2 regions of the Arthrobacter ginkgonis genome follow, and region 2 is predicted to be linked to the other one. Evidence: predicted binding sites of a transcription regulator. Region 2 holds the regulator's gene; the other holds the start of a gene.
The links. Region 2 encodes Rex, which represses fermentation and respiration genes when NADH is low (regulators of the CRP and FNR family bind a similar motif). Its sites were predicted from a motif close to CTTGTGAANNNNTTCACAAG; they were not measured.

Region 1 (7,168 bases), on a different contig from region 2:
CCTTGACCTTCGCCGTGCCGTTGGCGGGCACCTTCACGCTGGACCGGTCCAGGGTGTACGTCGCGCCGGGCAGTTCGACGGCGGGAGCGTACGCGACGGCGTAGGTGCGGGCCGTGCTGGTCAGGTTCCGCACGGTGACCCATTGGGCCTCGGTGTGCCTGGAGGTGGCGAGTTCGTCCACGCCGAAGGACAGGGACACCAGGTCCGGCGCGTCGGTCGCGTAGGCGATGGCCGGCGTCGCAAGGGCCGCGGAGCCCACCGTGCGCCCGGTACCGACGCTGGCGGGCCCGTACACGTCGCCGCCGGCGTCCGTGACGTCGGCGGAGGCGGTGTTCATGACGATCGCCTTGATTTCCAGCGGGGTGCGGGTGCCGGAGGCGGCCACCAGGGCGGCCAGGCCCGCGGTGTGCGGGGAGGCCATCGAGGTGCCGGTCTTGGCGGTGGCGCCGGTGCCGGTGCCGACCGCCGCGGAACCGATGCTGGTGCCCGGGGCCGCGACGTCGGGCTTCACGACGCCCTCGGAACCGTGCACGCCGCGGGAGGATCCGGTGTTCAGGACGTCCTGGCTGCCGGTGTCGCCGGCAGCGGTGGCGATCAGGCCGGCGGAGAGGTTCACCTGCAGGGTGCCGGCCTCGGCGGCCGGGCGCAGGGCGTCGGAGGAGGGCTTGTTCAGCTGCACGCCGGGGATTGCCGTGTTGCCGCCGATGCCGCCGTCGAAGACTAGGCGCGGGGAGTCGAGCACAACGCCGAGCGCGCCTGCCGCGGCCGCGTTGTTGAAGCGGGCTCCGGAGCCGCAGGGGAAGGAGCCGTTCTCCTCCCACTGCAGCCAGACCCACTTGCCCTCCAGCGAGCCGGGTGCAAAGGCGGTGCAGCCGTACTTGTTGGCCTCGGGTGCCTTGATGACGGTGCCGGTGAGGGCGTCCGCGTCCGCGCCGGAGTAGTCGTAGTTCACCGTGTACTGTCCGGCCGCGGTGCCCGCGTTCGCGGCCGGGGCCAGGACCTTGACGGCGTCCAGGGTGATCTGGGAGCCGATGGTGTTGGCGACGGTCAGTGCGGAGGCCGCGTTGCCCGGGCTGCCGCCGACGTCGGTGACGTCCCCGGCGTTGCCGGCGGCGACGACGGAGAGCACGCCCTGCCGGGTGAGCGCATTGACGATCGCGTTCTCCGGATCGTCCACGGGGGAGTGGTCCCCGCCGAGGGACATGTTCACTATCTGCGCGCGGTCGGAGAAGTCGCCGTCGCCGTTGGGGTCCAGTACGCGGTCCAGCGCCTGGCCGGTGACCTCGGTGGCGCCGCTGCAGCCGAAGATGCGCAGGCCAACGACGCTGGCGGCGGGGGCGGTGCCCGGGCCCACCTTCAACGCGGCCACCTGCGCGGTGGTGAGGGTGGCGTGGTCGCCGGTGAAGGTGGTGCCGTCGGCGTTGACGCCGTACCCGGCGGCGGTCCCCGCCACGTGGGTGCCGTGCCCGTTGGTGTTGCCGGTGTTGCAGTCCAGCGGGTTGGAGTCCGGATGCGGAACCGGCTGGTAGGCGGGGTCGGTGGCGTCGGCGTTGTAGCTGTCGCCGACCAGGTCCCAGCCGCCCTTGAACTTCGCCGGGTCGTAGAGGCCGGAGGAGGCGGCCGGCAGCGACACGGAGTCCTTGGCCTCACGGTAGGCGGCGGTGGTGCCCGGTCCGCCGAAGGTGGCGTGCGTGTAGTCGACGCCGGTGTCCAGCACCGCGATGGTCACGCCCTTGCCGGTGACCCCGAGCGAGACCCAGGAGGACAGCGCGGCGGTGTCGATGACGGCGCCCAAGTTGTCCGGGGACTTCGGGATGATCGCGGAGACGGAGACGACGTCGGTGCGCTCGGCCAGTTCGCGCAGCCGGTCGGCCTCGCCGCGCAAGGCCACGCCGGGGACGGTGTTGGTGGTGGTGTAGATGACTTCGGCATCGGCCTCCTGGGCGGCGGACTTGCCCTGGGCGGCGATGTCCGCGCGGATCCGCTTGACCTTGGCGGTGTCCTTGACCGGCTTGGAACGGCCTTCGCGGACCGCCTCGGTCTGCGTCTGCTCGAACGCGCCCTCGCCGTCGAACTGCACGAACACGCTCACCTCCCCGCTGGCGGTGGAGAGGGGGGCAGAGACCTTCCCTCCGGCGAGGGAGGAGCCCTTTAGCGCCTGGGCGGCGTTGCCGGGGGTGGGATCGGGGTCCAGCGGGGCTGCGGTGGAGGGGAGGGCCATGGAAACGGCGAGGGCGAGGCCCGACGCGGCTGCCACGACCGCCCGCGCCAGGCGGGGACGGTGCGAGGTGGACATGAGACTCCTAGGGATTCCTGCTGACGGAACGATGCCAGGGCAGGCTAAGGAAGCACCCCCCCGGCTGTAGCTCGTTTCACAGCCTAGGTGACGCGGTCCACAAAGGGCGGGATCCGGGGCGCCACAATTCGTGATGTCCGCTGGTCAGCTCCGCCAGGTCGGGGCCTGAAGCCAAAACGGCGCCGGGGCCGCGCCCGGCGGGCCCGACCCCGGCGCCGGCGTCGTCCTGGTGTGCGCCGTGTTTCGCGCCCTAGGGAAAGTTCGCGGCCGGCCGCCTTGGGCTAGCGGGCGCCGCCCTGCCACAGGGCGTCGAACGGGGCGCTGGAGGAGACGCGGTTCTTGATGCCTTCGGTCACGAACGCCTTGGCGGTGCGCGCGGCATCCAGCGGGGTGGCGCCCTTGGCCAGTTCGGCGGTGATGGCGGCGGCCAGCGAGCACCCGGCGCCGGACACGGCGACCTCGCCTACCTTCGGCGCGGAGAGCACCTCGAGGGTGGTGCCGTCGAAGAACACGTCCACGGCCTCGGAGCCGGCCAGGCGCACGCCGCCCTTGGCCAGCACGGCCGCGCCGGAGGCCTCGTGGATCACCCGCGCGGCCTCCTTGAGGTCCTCGACGTCCTTGATCTCGATCCCTGACAGGGACTCGGCCTCGAAGTGGTTGGGGGTGACGAAGGTGGCCAGCGGCAGCAGGCTGGCCTTCAGCGCCTGGTCGGTGTCCAGGGCGTGGCCCGGCTCCTGGCCCTTGCAGATCAGCACCGGGTCCAGCACGATGTTGCGCCACTCCTGCCCCTTGAGCGCGGCGGCCACGGTGTCGATGGTGGCCGGGGAGCCCATCATGCCCAGCTTCACGGTGTCCAGGCTGCCTTGGTAGCAGGTCTGCACCGCCTCGAGCTGGTCGGCGATGACCTGCGCCTCGACCGGCACGAAGCGGTGGTTCCAGTTGTCCTTCGGGTCGAAGGAGACGATGCAGGTCAGGGCGGTGATGCCGTAGACGCCCAGTTCCTGGAACGTCTTCAGGTCCGCTTGCGCTCCGGCGCCGCCGGTGGCCTCCGAACCGGCGATGGTCAGCGTGATGGCAGGGCGGGAGGCGTTTTCGGGGGAAGTCATACACCCATTTTAGGCGGGCAGCCGCGGCCGGCCGCCGGCCGGGCGCCAATGGACTAGGCGCCAGTGGCTAAGCAGTGGCGCGGACCAGCCCGATGAGGTCATCGAAGATCGTGCGCACCACCGGCAGGCGGGACAGCACCACCAGGCGTGCGACGACGGGGGACGCGTTGGTGATCAGGCGGCGGCTGCGCCGGTGGCCGGGGGAGGGGTCGTGCGCCCAGAACAGGACGACGCCGCGCTCAAGCAGCCACAGCAGTTCCGGAAGGTCCTGGCGCATGGACAGCGGGGGCTGCGGACGGGCGGTCTCCACGGCCTGCCGCCACAGCGCCAGGTCGCGCCCCCGGTCCGGATCCTGGGGGTCCTCGGTGCCGGTGAGGCCGGCGCGGATGAAGGCCGGGCCGAAGTCGTGGAAAGGCTCGAGGACATCCAGCACGGTGTTCAGGATGGTCCGGATGTGGGTCTCCAGGTTGTTGCCCGCGGCGAGCTTGGGCCAGGCGCGGGTGCGGTGCTCTTGGCGCAGGTTGCGGTAGAGCTCTCCCGCCAGCTCTTCCTTGGACCCGAAGTAGTAGTAGGCGTTGCCCAGCGAGTGGCCGGATTCCGCCGCGATGGCGCGCATCGTGGTCTTTTGGAAACCGTCCTTTGCGAACAGGCGCAGCGAAGCATTTAGGACGCTTTGCCGGGTTCCGGCTCCTTTGGCGGTCTGCATGGCCATGCTTTTCCTTGCTGTGGCGGGGATCCGTTCCAGTTTATCTGTTTTTGAACATGTTCAAAAACAGATCCGGATGTGGCGGGCGCCATGGACCTGGCGGGCCCGAGCCCCCTCCATGGGACAATCGAGGGTCAAGTGCTAATACAGCGGGCGCCGATGGCGGGGGTTTGACACCCCGCCCCCGACCTCCAAGGGGCCGTTCCCCCAGGTCGGGCCGCCCAGCGAACCACTTTCAGATTGGGTAATCCTCCATGGCCGAAACCTCCGCCAAACCAGACGTTCCTTCGCTCAAGCACGCGGCCTTTGCCGCGGCGGGCAGCCCCTACTTCTCGACCGTGCTGGCCCTGATGGCCGTCGTCGTGATCCTGTCCAACATCGGCGCCTCCAAGGGCGTGACCTTCGGGCCGATCGTGACCGACGGCGGCTTCTTCCTTTTCCCGCTGGCCTACATCCTCGGCGACGTGGTCAGCGAGGTCTACGGTTTCCGCGCCGCCCGCCGGGCGATCCTCACCACCTTCATTTTGGCGGCCTTCGCGTCCCTGTGCTTCTGGATCGTCATCGCGCTGCCCGCAGCGGAGTGGTACGACGGCCAGGCCGCGCTGGAGCGCACCCTCGGCCCGGTCTGGCAGATCGTCGCCGCCTCGCTGGCCGGTTTCCTGGTGGGCCAGACGCTGAACTCCCTGGTGCTGGTCAAGATGAAGGAACGCTTCGGCGAGAAGGGCCTGGTCGCCCGGCTCATGGGCTCCACCGGCGTCGGGGAGTTCGCGGACACGCTGATCTTCTGCGCCATCGCGGCCCCGGTCATCGGCATCGCGGACATGCCGACCTTCGTGAACTACGTGGTGGTCGGCTTCCTGTACAAGACCGCCGTCGAGTTTGTCTTCGTCCCGGTCACCACCGCGGTGATCCGCTGGTTCAAGCGCCGCGAACCCAGCTACGGCGCCGCGCAGGCGGTCGCGGGCAGCTAGCCCCGTCCCGACGGCGCGGGGACCGGCCGGGTCCAATCGGCAGGGGTCCAATCGGAACGGCTCCATCTAATCTGGGGTCATGGAGTTTCTCACCGCGATGGGGCTCAGCTCGGCCGCCGGGCTCAACGCATACATTCCCATGCTGGCGCTTGGCCTCCTTGACCGTTTCACGGGACTGGTCGACCTGCCGCCGGGGTGGGAGTGGCTGTCCAACGGGTGGATGCTGGTCATCCTGACGGGCCTCCTGGTGCTGGAGATCATCGCCGACAAGGTGCCGGTGGTGGACAGCATCAACGACGGGGTGCAGACGCTGATCCGTCCGGCCTCCGGCGGAATCGTCTTCGCCTCGGGCCTGGGTGCCGAAACCGTCAGGGTTTCGGATCCGCAGACCTTCTTCGCGGGGGACCAGTGGATTCCGGTGCTGATCGGCGTTGCGGTCGCGCTGGTGGTTCACCTAGCCAAAATGACGGCCCGGCCCGTGCTCAACACGATGACCGCGGGCGCGGCCGCCCCGGTGGCGAGCACCGCCGAGGACGGGGTGGCGCTGGGCCTGGTCGGGGCAGCCCTCCTTGTGCCCTTCCTGGTGCTGCTGTTTCTGGTGGCCCTGGTGGCGCTGTTCGTCTGGCTGGGCTACAGGCTGGTCACCGGCCGCAGGTCCTCCCCCTACGGGGACCGGGTCAACTAGGGTTCCGGGCCGAGGCCGTCGCCGAAGGTCCGTGGCACGGGCTCCCCACTTCTGTCCATCCAGTGGGAATGAAATGCCATTGAATGGGTAACCCTCGCGGGGTAATGTGAGGCCCTCTACCGTCTGACCCGATCTGGCTGACGGCAAGCAGACCAAGGACGATGCGAGGGCGCGGGTGAAGGAAGCAATGGATGCCGGGGCGAGGAAGCCCCGGCCCGGCCCCGCTGCGGCCGAGGGCGGACCCGGCACACTGGTGGACGCCGAGATCGAGGAGCCGCCCGCGCCGGAACCCATCCGCGTGGGCAGCCGTTGGCAGCTTCTGTATCTGGGGACGTGCCTGGTCCTGATCGGACTGAACCTCCGCACGGTCTTCTCCAGCTTCTCGGCGGTACTTCCGGAGGTCACCGCGCAGGCGGCGCTGCCCGGGTGGTCCGTGGTGGTGCTGACCACCGTTCCGGTGACGCTACTGGGCGTGTTCGCGCCGCTTGCCCCGGCCCTGGCCCGGCGTTTTGGAGCCGAACGGGTCCTGCTGGCGGCCATGGCCGTGCTGACGGCGGGGCTCCTGCTGCGCCCGGCGGAACTGGGGCTGCCGGGACCCGGCGCCGGGCAGGGAGCGGGCCATCTGCCTGCCCTCCTGGCCGGGACGGCTGCCTGCGGCGCTGCCATCGCGCTGTGCAACGTGCTCCTTCCCGGATTGGTGAAGCGCGATTTCCCGCACCGGATGGGCCTGATGGGTGGGCTCTACACGACTGCCATCTGCGCTTCCGCGGCACTCGGGGCGGGCTTTACCTACCCGGTCTACGCGGCCACGGGCGAATGGACCCGGGCGCTGTGGTTCTGGGCGGTGCCTGCCGCCGTCGTCCTGCTGCTGTTCCTTCCGGCGGCGCTCCGCCAGCCCCGGGTGCGGCGCCAGGCGGTGAAGGAGGGCGTGAGCGTCTGGCGCTCCCCGGTGGCCTGGCAGGTCACCGTCTTCATGGTGCTGCAGGCCATGATGTCCTTCAGCGTCTTTGCCTGGCTGGCGCCCATCCTGCGGGAGCGCGGCGTGGACGGAGCGACGGCGGGGCTGATCGTGTCCGTCAGCATTGTGCTGCAGATGCTCGGGTCGCTGTTGGCGCCGGCGCTTGCCGCCAGGCTCCGCGACCAGCGGGGCATCAACACGGTGGTTGCGCTGATGACCGGCGGCGGCTTCGCCCTGAGCATCTTCGGCCCCCTGGACCTCGTGTGGGTCTGGGCTGGCCTGCTGGGACTGGGCCAAGGAAGCCTCACCGCCGTGGCTCTCACCCTGATCATGCTCCGGACCCGGGACGGGCACACCGCCGCGCAGCTGTCTGGCATGATGCAGGGCGTGGGCTACGGCGTCGGCTCCACGGGGACGTTGCTGGTGGGCCAGCTGCACCAGGCCAC
Region 2 (7,168 bases):
ACCTTCAGCTGCGTCTGCTGGGCCTCGGCCCCGGGCTTGTCAGTGGTGGTCACGCTGGCCGTGAAGTCGATCGGCTGGCCGAAGTGCGTGCTGGATTCGCGGTCGAACTCCACCTCGAACTTGTCCAGGCCGATGGAGAACGGCACCAGCGAATCCTCGCTGAAGTTGGTGCCCGGGCTGAAGGAGTCGTAGGAGACCAGCGTGTTGACGAAGGACTCCCCCTCCACCAGCAGGCGCTGCCCGCTGTACCCGAACATGCCGCCGATCGCGACCGATCCCAGCACCCCGATCAGCGAGACGTGGAAGACCAGGTTGCCGATTTCGCGCAGGTAGCCGCGCTCGGCCCCCACGGACGGGGCCGGTCCGTCGGGGCGGGCCTCGACGCGGTAGCCGCGCTTCTTGAGCAGTTCCGCGGCGCGCTGCACGACGGCGGCGGAGGAAGGCCCGCCGTCGTCCTCCGCGGGCAGCGCGAGGGTGCCGTGCTCGGGCAGCCGCGACAGGCGCGTGGGCGTGCGCGGCGGCGGGGTGCGCAGCGCCTTCGCGTGCTTCTGCGCGCGCGGGATGACGCAGCCGATCAGCGAGATGAACAGCAGCAGGTAGACGGCGGAGAACCACGCCGAGGAGTACACGTCGAACAGCTGGAAGCGGTCCAGCCACTCCCCCAGCTCGGGGTTGTTCGCCAGGTACTGGGTGACCTGCTCCGGGTTGACCGGGCGCTGCGGGAACAGCGAACCGGGCACCGCGGCGACGGCCAGCAGCAGCAGCAGGAACAGCGCCGTGCGCATGCTGGTCAGCTGGGTCCAGGCCCAGCGCAGCATGCCCAAGGGGCCCAGCGCGGGGACGGCGACGTCCGCGGTCTTCGCGGCGTTTTTCTTTACCATCAGATGGGCAACCTCACCTCGTTGGCGAACCAGTCTTGCAGCTGCGTGACCCAGCCGCCCCACAGGCCGGTGGCCATCAGGATGCCGAGGACGATCAGCAGCGAGCCGCCCACCCGCATGACCGCGAGCTGGTGGCGGCGGAAGAAGGCCAGGGCCCCGATCCCGCGCCGGAAGCCCACGGCGATCAGCAGGAACGGCAGCCCCAGCCCCAGGCAGTAGGCGAACGTCAGCAGCCCGCCCTTGGCCGGATCGGGGTTGGCTCCGCTGCTCAGCGCCAGCACGGCGGCGAGCGTGGGGCCGATGCACGGGGCCCAGCCAAGGCCGAAGGTGATCCCCAGCACCGGCGCGCCCCACAGCCCGGCGGGCGGGCGCTTGTGGATCTTGCGGTCGGTCTGGAACCAGGACAGGCCGCCCATGAACACGATGCCCATCACGATCACCACGGCGCCCAGCGCCTGGGTGACCCACGCGCCCTGGAAGCGGAGCCAGATGGACAGCTGCGCGAACAGCACGCCGGCGAGCATGAACACCGCGGTGAAGCCGAGCACGAACAGCCCGATTCCGGCCACCATCCGCCCGCGCCGCTGCTCGGCGAGGTCGGCGCCGGTCAGCCCGGTGACGTACCCGAGATACCCGGGCACCAGCGGCAGCACGCAGGGCGAGAGGAAGGAGACGAGTCCGGCCAGCAGGGCCACGGGCGCGGCCATCAGGAGGGAACCGTCCTGGACCAGTTCGGCGAAGGGGTTGGCCTGGGCGGCGACCGTCACCAGCGCGGCGGCGCTCACGCCGCTTCGGCGACGCGGTCGCCGATCAGGGCCTTGAGCGTGCCCTTGTCCACGGCGCCAAGGACGCGTGCCGCCACGCGCCCCTGCTTGTCCAGCACCAGGGTGGTCGGCACCGCCTGCGGCGGCACGTACTTGGTCAGCGCCAGCAGGATTGAACCGTCCTTGTCCGGCATGGACGGGTACGGGATCCCGAAGCTGCGCTCGAACGCCTCGGCGGTGGCCCGCTCGTCGCGCACGTTGACGCCGATGAACTGCACGCCCTGGCCGGTGAACGCCTCGGCCAGCTCCTTCATGTGCGGGGCCTCGACGCGGCACGGCGCGCAGGCGGCGTACCAGAAGTTCAGGACGGTGACCTGCCCGGCCCAGTCCGCGGAGTCCACCGCGGTGCCGTTGTAGAGGGTTCCGGCCACCTTGACCGCTTCGCCGCGGGAGTCCGCGGCGTACGTCTCCACCGCGCCGTCGCCGGCGATGTAGTTCTTGTTGTTGCCTTCGCGCGCCTGCGCGGCCAGCGGATCCTCGCTGGCGCAGGCGGCCAGCGGAAGCGCGGCGGCAAGCACGACGGCGGCGCGCAGCAATGCGCGCCGGCTCGGCTGCGAGGGGACGGGAAGGGGCATCGGGCTAGGCTCCAGGGATGTTCGCGGCGCCGGCCAGCAGGTCGGCACTCGGTTCTTCGTAGCGGACGTCGACCAGTCGATCCCCCTCGAATACAAGACTGGTCACGGAGGTGAGAGTGCATTCCCGCTTGCGCGGGTCGTGCCACAGGGGCTTGCCCTCGGCAGCGCGTCGGGTGACCCAGATGGGCAGCTGGTGGCTCACCAGCACGGCCTCCGCCCCGGGGCCGCCGATTTCGACGGCGCGGTCGCGCAGGTCGCGCACCGCCTCCATCATCCGTTCCACCTGAGCGGAGTACGGCTCCCCCCACGACGGACGGAGCGGATTGACCAGGTAGGGCCAGTGCCGCGGGCGCTTGAGCTGGCTCCCGATCCGGGACAGGCCCTCGAAGTGGTTGGTGGCCTCGATGATGCGCGGCTCGGTGACGATTTCCAGGCCCAGCGCCGCGGCCGTGGGCGCGGCCGTCTCCTGCGCGCGGTCCAGCGGGGAGGCCGCCAGCAGCACGATCTTCGCCCCGGCCTTGCGGCGGGCGGTGAAATGCTCCGCGGCGCGCTGGGCCATCGTGCGCCCGAGGTCGGACAGGTGGAACTCCGGGAGCCGGCCGTAGAGCACCCTGTCCGGGTTGTGAACTTCCCCATGGCGCAGGAGATGGACGGTGGCAAGAGGCATGGTTCCAGTGTCTCAAACGATCGGGAAAGAGCCTAAAACGGGCCGGTGACAACCATCACGCGAACTTTTCGTTAAATCTTCAAGAAAGGTCTAGATATATGCGTTTGCATTCAATAGTCTGTTGGTGACGGGTTGAACGGCCCCGATCCCCACCCACCGCATAAGGAGAACCCATGAGCATCCCCGCAGGCCTGACTACCGGCGTCTGGAACCTCGACATCGCGCACTCCGAGATCGGATTCACCGTCCGCCACGCGGGCATCAGCAAGGTCCGTGGCAAGTTCACCGAGGCCGAGGCGACCATCAAGGCCGCCGATTCGCTTGAGGCCTCCGTGCTGCAGGCGACGGTCCGGTCCGCGTCCTTCAACTCCGGTGACGCCAACCGCGACGCGCACGTCAAGGGCCCGGACTTCTTCGACGTCGAGAAGTTCCCGACCCTGGAGTTCACGGGCACCGACATCACCGGCGGCGGCGAGGACTACACCCTGGCCGGCAACCTGACCATCCACGGCGTCACCCTCCCGGTCGAGTTCCAGGTCGAGTTCAACGGCGTGACCGTCGACCCGTTCGGCGCCACCCGCGCCGGGTTCTCCGCCGAGACCACCATTTCCCGCAAGGACTTTGGACTCACCTGGAACGCGGCCCTGGAGGCCGGCGGGGTGCTGGTCAGCGACAAGGTGAAGATCACCCTGGACGTCGCCTTCGTCAAGGAGTCCTAGGCCACCTTCCGCGGCACCACCCTCCACCACCACCTCTTCAGCGGCCGCGCCGCCGGGACCTCCGGCGGCGCGGCCGCCGTCGTTTCCTGTCCGGCCCGGGACGGGACGAAAATCAGCCTTCTTGATGACGGCGCGGCGCGGGGACCAGCGGATATCGTGAAACGGACAGCCCTTGCCGGACCAGGAGGAACCATGAGCACCCCGGACGACACCCCGCAGGTCCCGGAACAACCCCGGTATGGCCAGCGCCTGCCGGACGGCGGCCAGCCCGCCCAGCCGCAGGACCCGCAGGCCCCGCAATCCCCGCAGGCCCCCTACGGGCAACCGCAATACGGACAGCCCCAGCCCGGACAACCCCCGTACGGACAGTCGCCCTATGGCCAGTCCCCGTACGGGCAGCCGCAGGCCCCCTACGGCCAGCCGCCGTACGGCTACCAGGCCCCGCAGCCGGGCCAGTACGGCTTTGGCGGCCCGGCGACGCCGGTGGAACGCCCGAAGCAGCTGAACATTGCCTTCTGGCTCATCCTTGCCGCCGGCGCCCTGACCCTGGTCTCCGGCCTGGTGGTGGCGATGGTTCCCTCCGACGTGCTGCTGGGCATGATCGAAGGCACCCTGCGCGGCCAGGATGCGGCGACGTACGCGGAGATGCAGGCCCAGATGGAGGCGGCCGGCGTGACCTTCGCTTCCATGATCGGCATGTTCAAGACCCTTGCCGTGGTCTTCGCCGTGATCGGCGCCGGCCTCTACGCCCTGATCGCGTTCTTCATCCGCAAGGGCAGCAACGGCGCCCGCATCACCGGAACCGTGCTGGCCGCCCTGTCGCTGTTCGGCCTACTGGGGGCCGACCCGCTGACCGCGGCCGTGATCGTGCTGGGCGTCGCCGGCATCGTGCTGGCCTGGCTGAAGCCCTCGAGCGACTACATCGCCGCGAAGAAGGCCGGCCTGGCCAAATAGCCTCGCCAAGTAGCCCTGCCAAGTAGCCCTGCCAAGCAGCAGGCCAACAACGGTGTCCGCTTCCCCCACGGGATGCGGACACCGCCGTTTAAGGGGCGCCGCCGCCCAGGGCCGGCGCGGAACGGGCCCTTACGGCCGCTGCAGGCCCGTCTGGCCGGCCTGCTGGGCGTGGTAGGCCAGGATCTGCAGTTCCGTGGCCAGGTCGACCTTCCGCAGCGTCACGCCCTCGGGAACCTGCAGCACCACCGGCGCGAAGCTCAGGATGCTGCGCACCCCGATGCGGACCAGCCTGTCGGCCAGTTCCTGGGCCACCGGTCCGGGAACGGCCAGCACTGCCATGTTGGTCCGGGTGAACGTGAGGACGTCCTCCAGGAAGGCGACGTTGGCCACGCGCAGACCGTTCACGTCCCGCCCAATGAGGTCCGGGCTGGCGTCGAAGAGCGCCACCACCGAGAAGCCGCGGTTGCGGAATCCGCCGTACCCGGACAGCGCACGGCCCAGGTTGCCGGCACCGATGATGGAGACGCGCCACTCGTGGGTCAGCCCCAGGCATTCGGTGATGCGTTGGGCCAGGACCTCGGTCTCGTAACCCACCCCGCGAGTGCCGTAGGACCCCAGCAGGGACAGGTCCTTGCGCAGGATCGCCGAATTGACCCCGGCGGCCTCGGCCAGCACCTCGGAGGAGGCGCTGGAACGCCCCGCGTCACGCAGTTCGGTCAGCGCACGCAGGTACTGCGTCAGGCGGACCAGGGTGGCTTCCGGCAGGTGCCGCGCCGCGGCGGGACCGGTCTCCGCGGGGGGCTGTGCCGGCCCTTTGCTGCGTGGCATGCTCGACCGCTCCTCGTGCTGGTTGGATAGTCAACTCTAGGCCGACGCGGGGCCGGCCCCAAAAATAAAAGACGCGCCGCGCAGGACGCAACCGGCCGGGCCGTTTGAGGCCCACGACCGGTCCGCTTCAGGCCTGCGGCGCTGTGCTTTCAGGCCTGCGGCGCCGTGAGCAGGCCCTCGAGGCGCTGCGGGTCGATGACCCAGAAATCGCGAACGGTTCCGTCCACGAGCAGCACCGGGACCTCCTCCGAATGCCGGGCCAGGAGTTCCGGATCGTCGTCGATCCGCCGTTCGGCCCACGCCACGCCCAGCCTGCCGGCCACGGCGGCCACCGTTTCCCGGGCGGCCTCGCACAGGTGGCAACCGGGACGGGTCAGCAGGAGGACACGGGGTTCGGTGGCGGAGGAATCCATGCCTCCACGGTACCGGCTCCCCCTGCCGTCCGGGGCAGGCCGGGAGACAAAACGACGGCGGGGCCGCACCTCTCGCTTCGAAAGGTGCGGCCCCGCCGTCGTGCCTTGATCCGGCTTGTGCCGGAGCGCGGCTACTTCTTGTTGCGGCGCTGGTGGCGGGTCTTGCGAAGCAACTTGCGGTGCTTCTTCTTGGCCATACGCTTGCGGCGCTTCTTGATAACAGAGCCCATAGTGGTTCCTCACTGTCTATATGTGCCGACTACTTTCCGGCACCAAAAGCAACCGATCGCAGCCAACTGGACGTCAAACGTTCCTTAACAGGTTACCTGCTTCTGCAGGCGTGTCAGACCACGGGCCTCAGGCGGTCTCCGAGGCCCCATCCACACGTGCCGTGCGCAGGTATTCCTCGACGGCGGTCTCCGGAACGCGGTAGGAGCGCCCGAAGCGGACGGCGGGGAGGTCGCCCGAGTGCACCAGCCGGTACACGGTCATCTTCGACACGCGCATGACCTCGGCGACCTCGGCAACCGTCATGAAGTGCGCGTTCGCGAAATTCCCAGCGTCTGCCATCCCCGATCCACTCCTGACTTGGACAACACGGCCCATCGATGAACGACGGGTGCGTTGACTCTACGCACCGGTTGGCGCGCAGCAGGCGATGCCGTCTGGCTAGTCACTCTAGTGGCTGGAGGGGTGAAAGTGAAAGCCCTGACCGCTCCGTGGACCCGCTTTACGCAGGTCCCGCACCGGGCCCCCGACCGGGGCCGGGGACCGTCCGCCCAAGCCCCTCCTACGCGCCGCCGCGTCCGGCACGCACCGCGGCCGCGAGGGTCTCCAGCGCGGTTTCGGTCGCCTCCCAGCCCATGCAGGCGTCGGTGACGGACTGGCCGTAGACCAGGCCCTCGAGCACGGGGTTCTCCCGCGGACCGCGGGCCGCGTCCGGGGCGGGGACCTCAAGCTTCTGCGCCCCCGGAACCAGGAAGCTCTCCGCCATGAGGCCGGCGATGCCCGGCTCGCCGGCGGCAAGGCGGGCGGCGAGCTCGTCGATGACCTCCGCCTGGCGGACATGGGACTTTCCGGAGTTCGCGTGGCTGGCGTCCACGATGACGCGGGGGTTCAGCCCGGCCGCCCCCATCCGCTCCGAGGCGGCCGCGATGTCCCCGGCGGAGTAGTTCGGTCCCGCCGCGCCGCCGCGCAGGATCAGGTGCACGTCGGTGTTGCCGCGGGTCTGCACCATGCTGGCGCGCCCCTCGGCGTCGATGCCCAGGAAGGACTGCGGGGCGGCCGCGGCGCCGCAGGCGTCCACG

Region 1: ABD912_RS07855 (queuosine precursor transporter) is a predicted target of Rex. The motif match lies at 4,156-4,175, and genes of this name have one in related genera.

Annotation. Positions count from the first base shown of each region.
Region 1 is NZ_BAABEO010000009.1:270,271-277,438, forward strand. It holds gene ABD912_RS07840 (S8 family serine peptidase) at 1-2,296, opposite strand, end outside; gene thiD (bifunctional hydroxymethylpyrimidine kinase/phosphomethylpyrimidine kinase) at 2,578-3,402, opposite strand; gene ABD912_RS07850 (TetR/AcrR family transcriptional regulator) at 3,470-4,114, opposite strand; gene ABD912_RS07855 (queuosine precursor transporter) at 4,363-5,079, shown strand; gene ABD912_RS07860 (DUF4126 domain-containing protein) at 5,159-5,764, shown strand; gene ABD912_RS07865 (MFS transporter) at 5,952-7,168, shown strand, end outside.
Region 2 is NZ_BAABEO010000008.1:658,572-665,739, forward strand. It holds gene resB (cytochrome c biogenesis protein ResB) at 1-881, opposite strand, end outside; gene ABD912_RS05640 (cytochrome c biogenesis CcdA family protein) at 881-1,588, opposite strand; gene ABD912_RS05645 (TlpA family protein disulfide reductase) at 1,663-2,280, opposite strand; gene ABD912_RS05650 (histidine phosphatase family protein) at 2,285-2,947, opposite strand; gene ABD912_RS05655 (YceI family protein) at 3,121-3,666, shown strand; gene ABD912_RS05660 (hypothetical protein) at 3,859-4,620, shown strand; gene ABD912_RS05665 (redox-sensing transcriptional repressor Rex) at 4,750-5,448, opposite strand; gene ABD912_RS05670 (glutaredoxin family protein) at 5,598-5,861, opposite strand; gene ABD912_RS05675 (30S ribosomal protein bS22) at 5,993-6,091, opposite strand; gene ABD912_RS05680 (helix-turn-helix domain-containing protein) at 6,219-6,431, opposite strand; gene ABD912_RS05685 (3-deoxy-7-phosphoheptulonate synthase) at 6,652-7,168, opposite strand, start outside.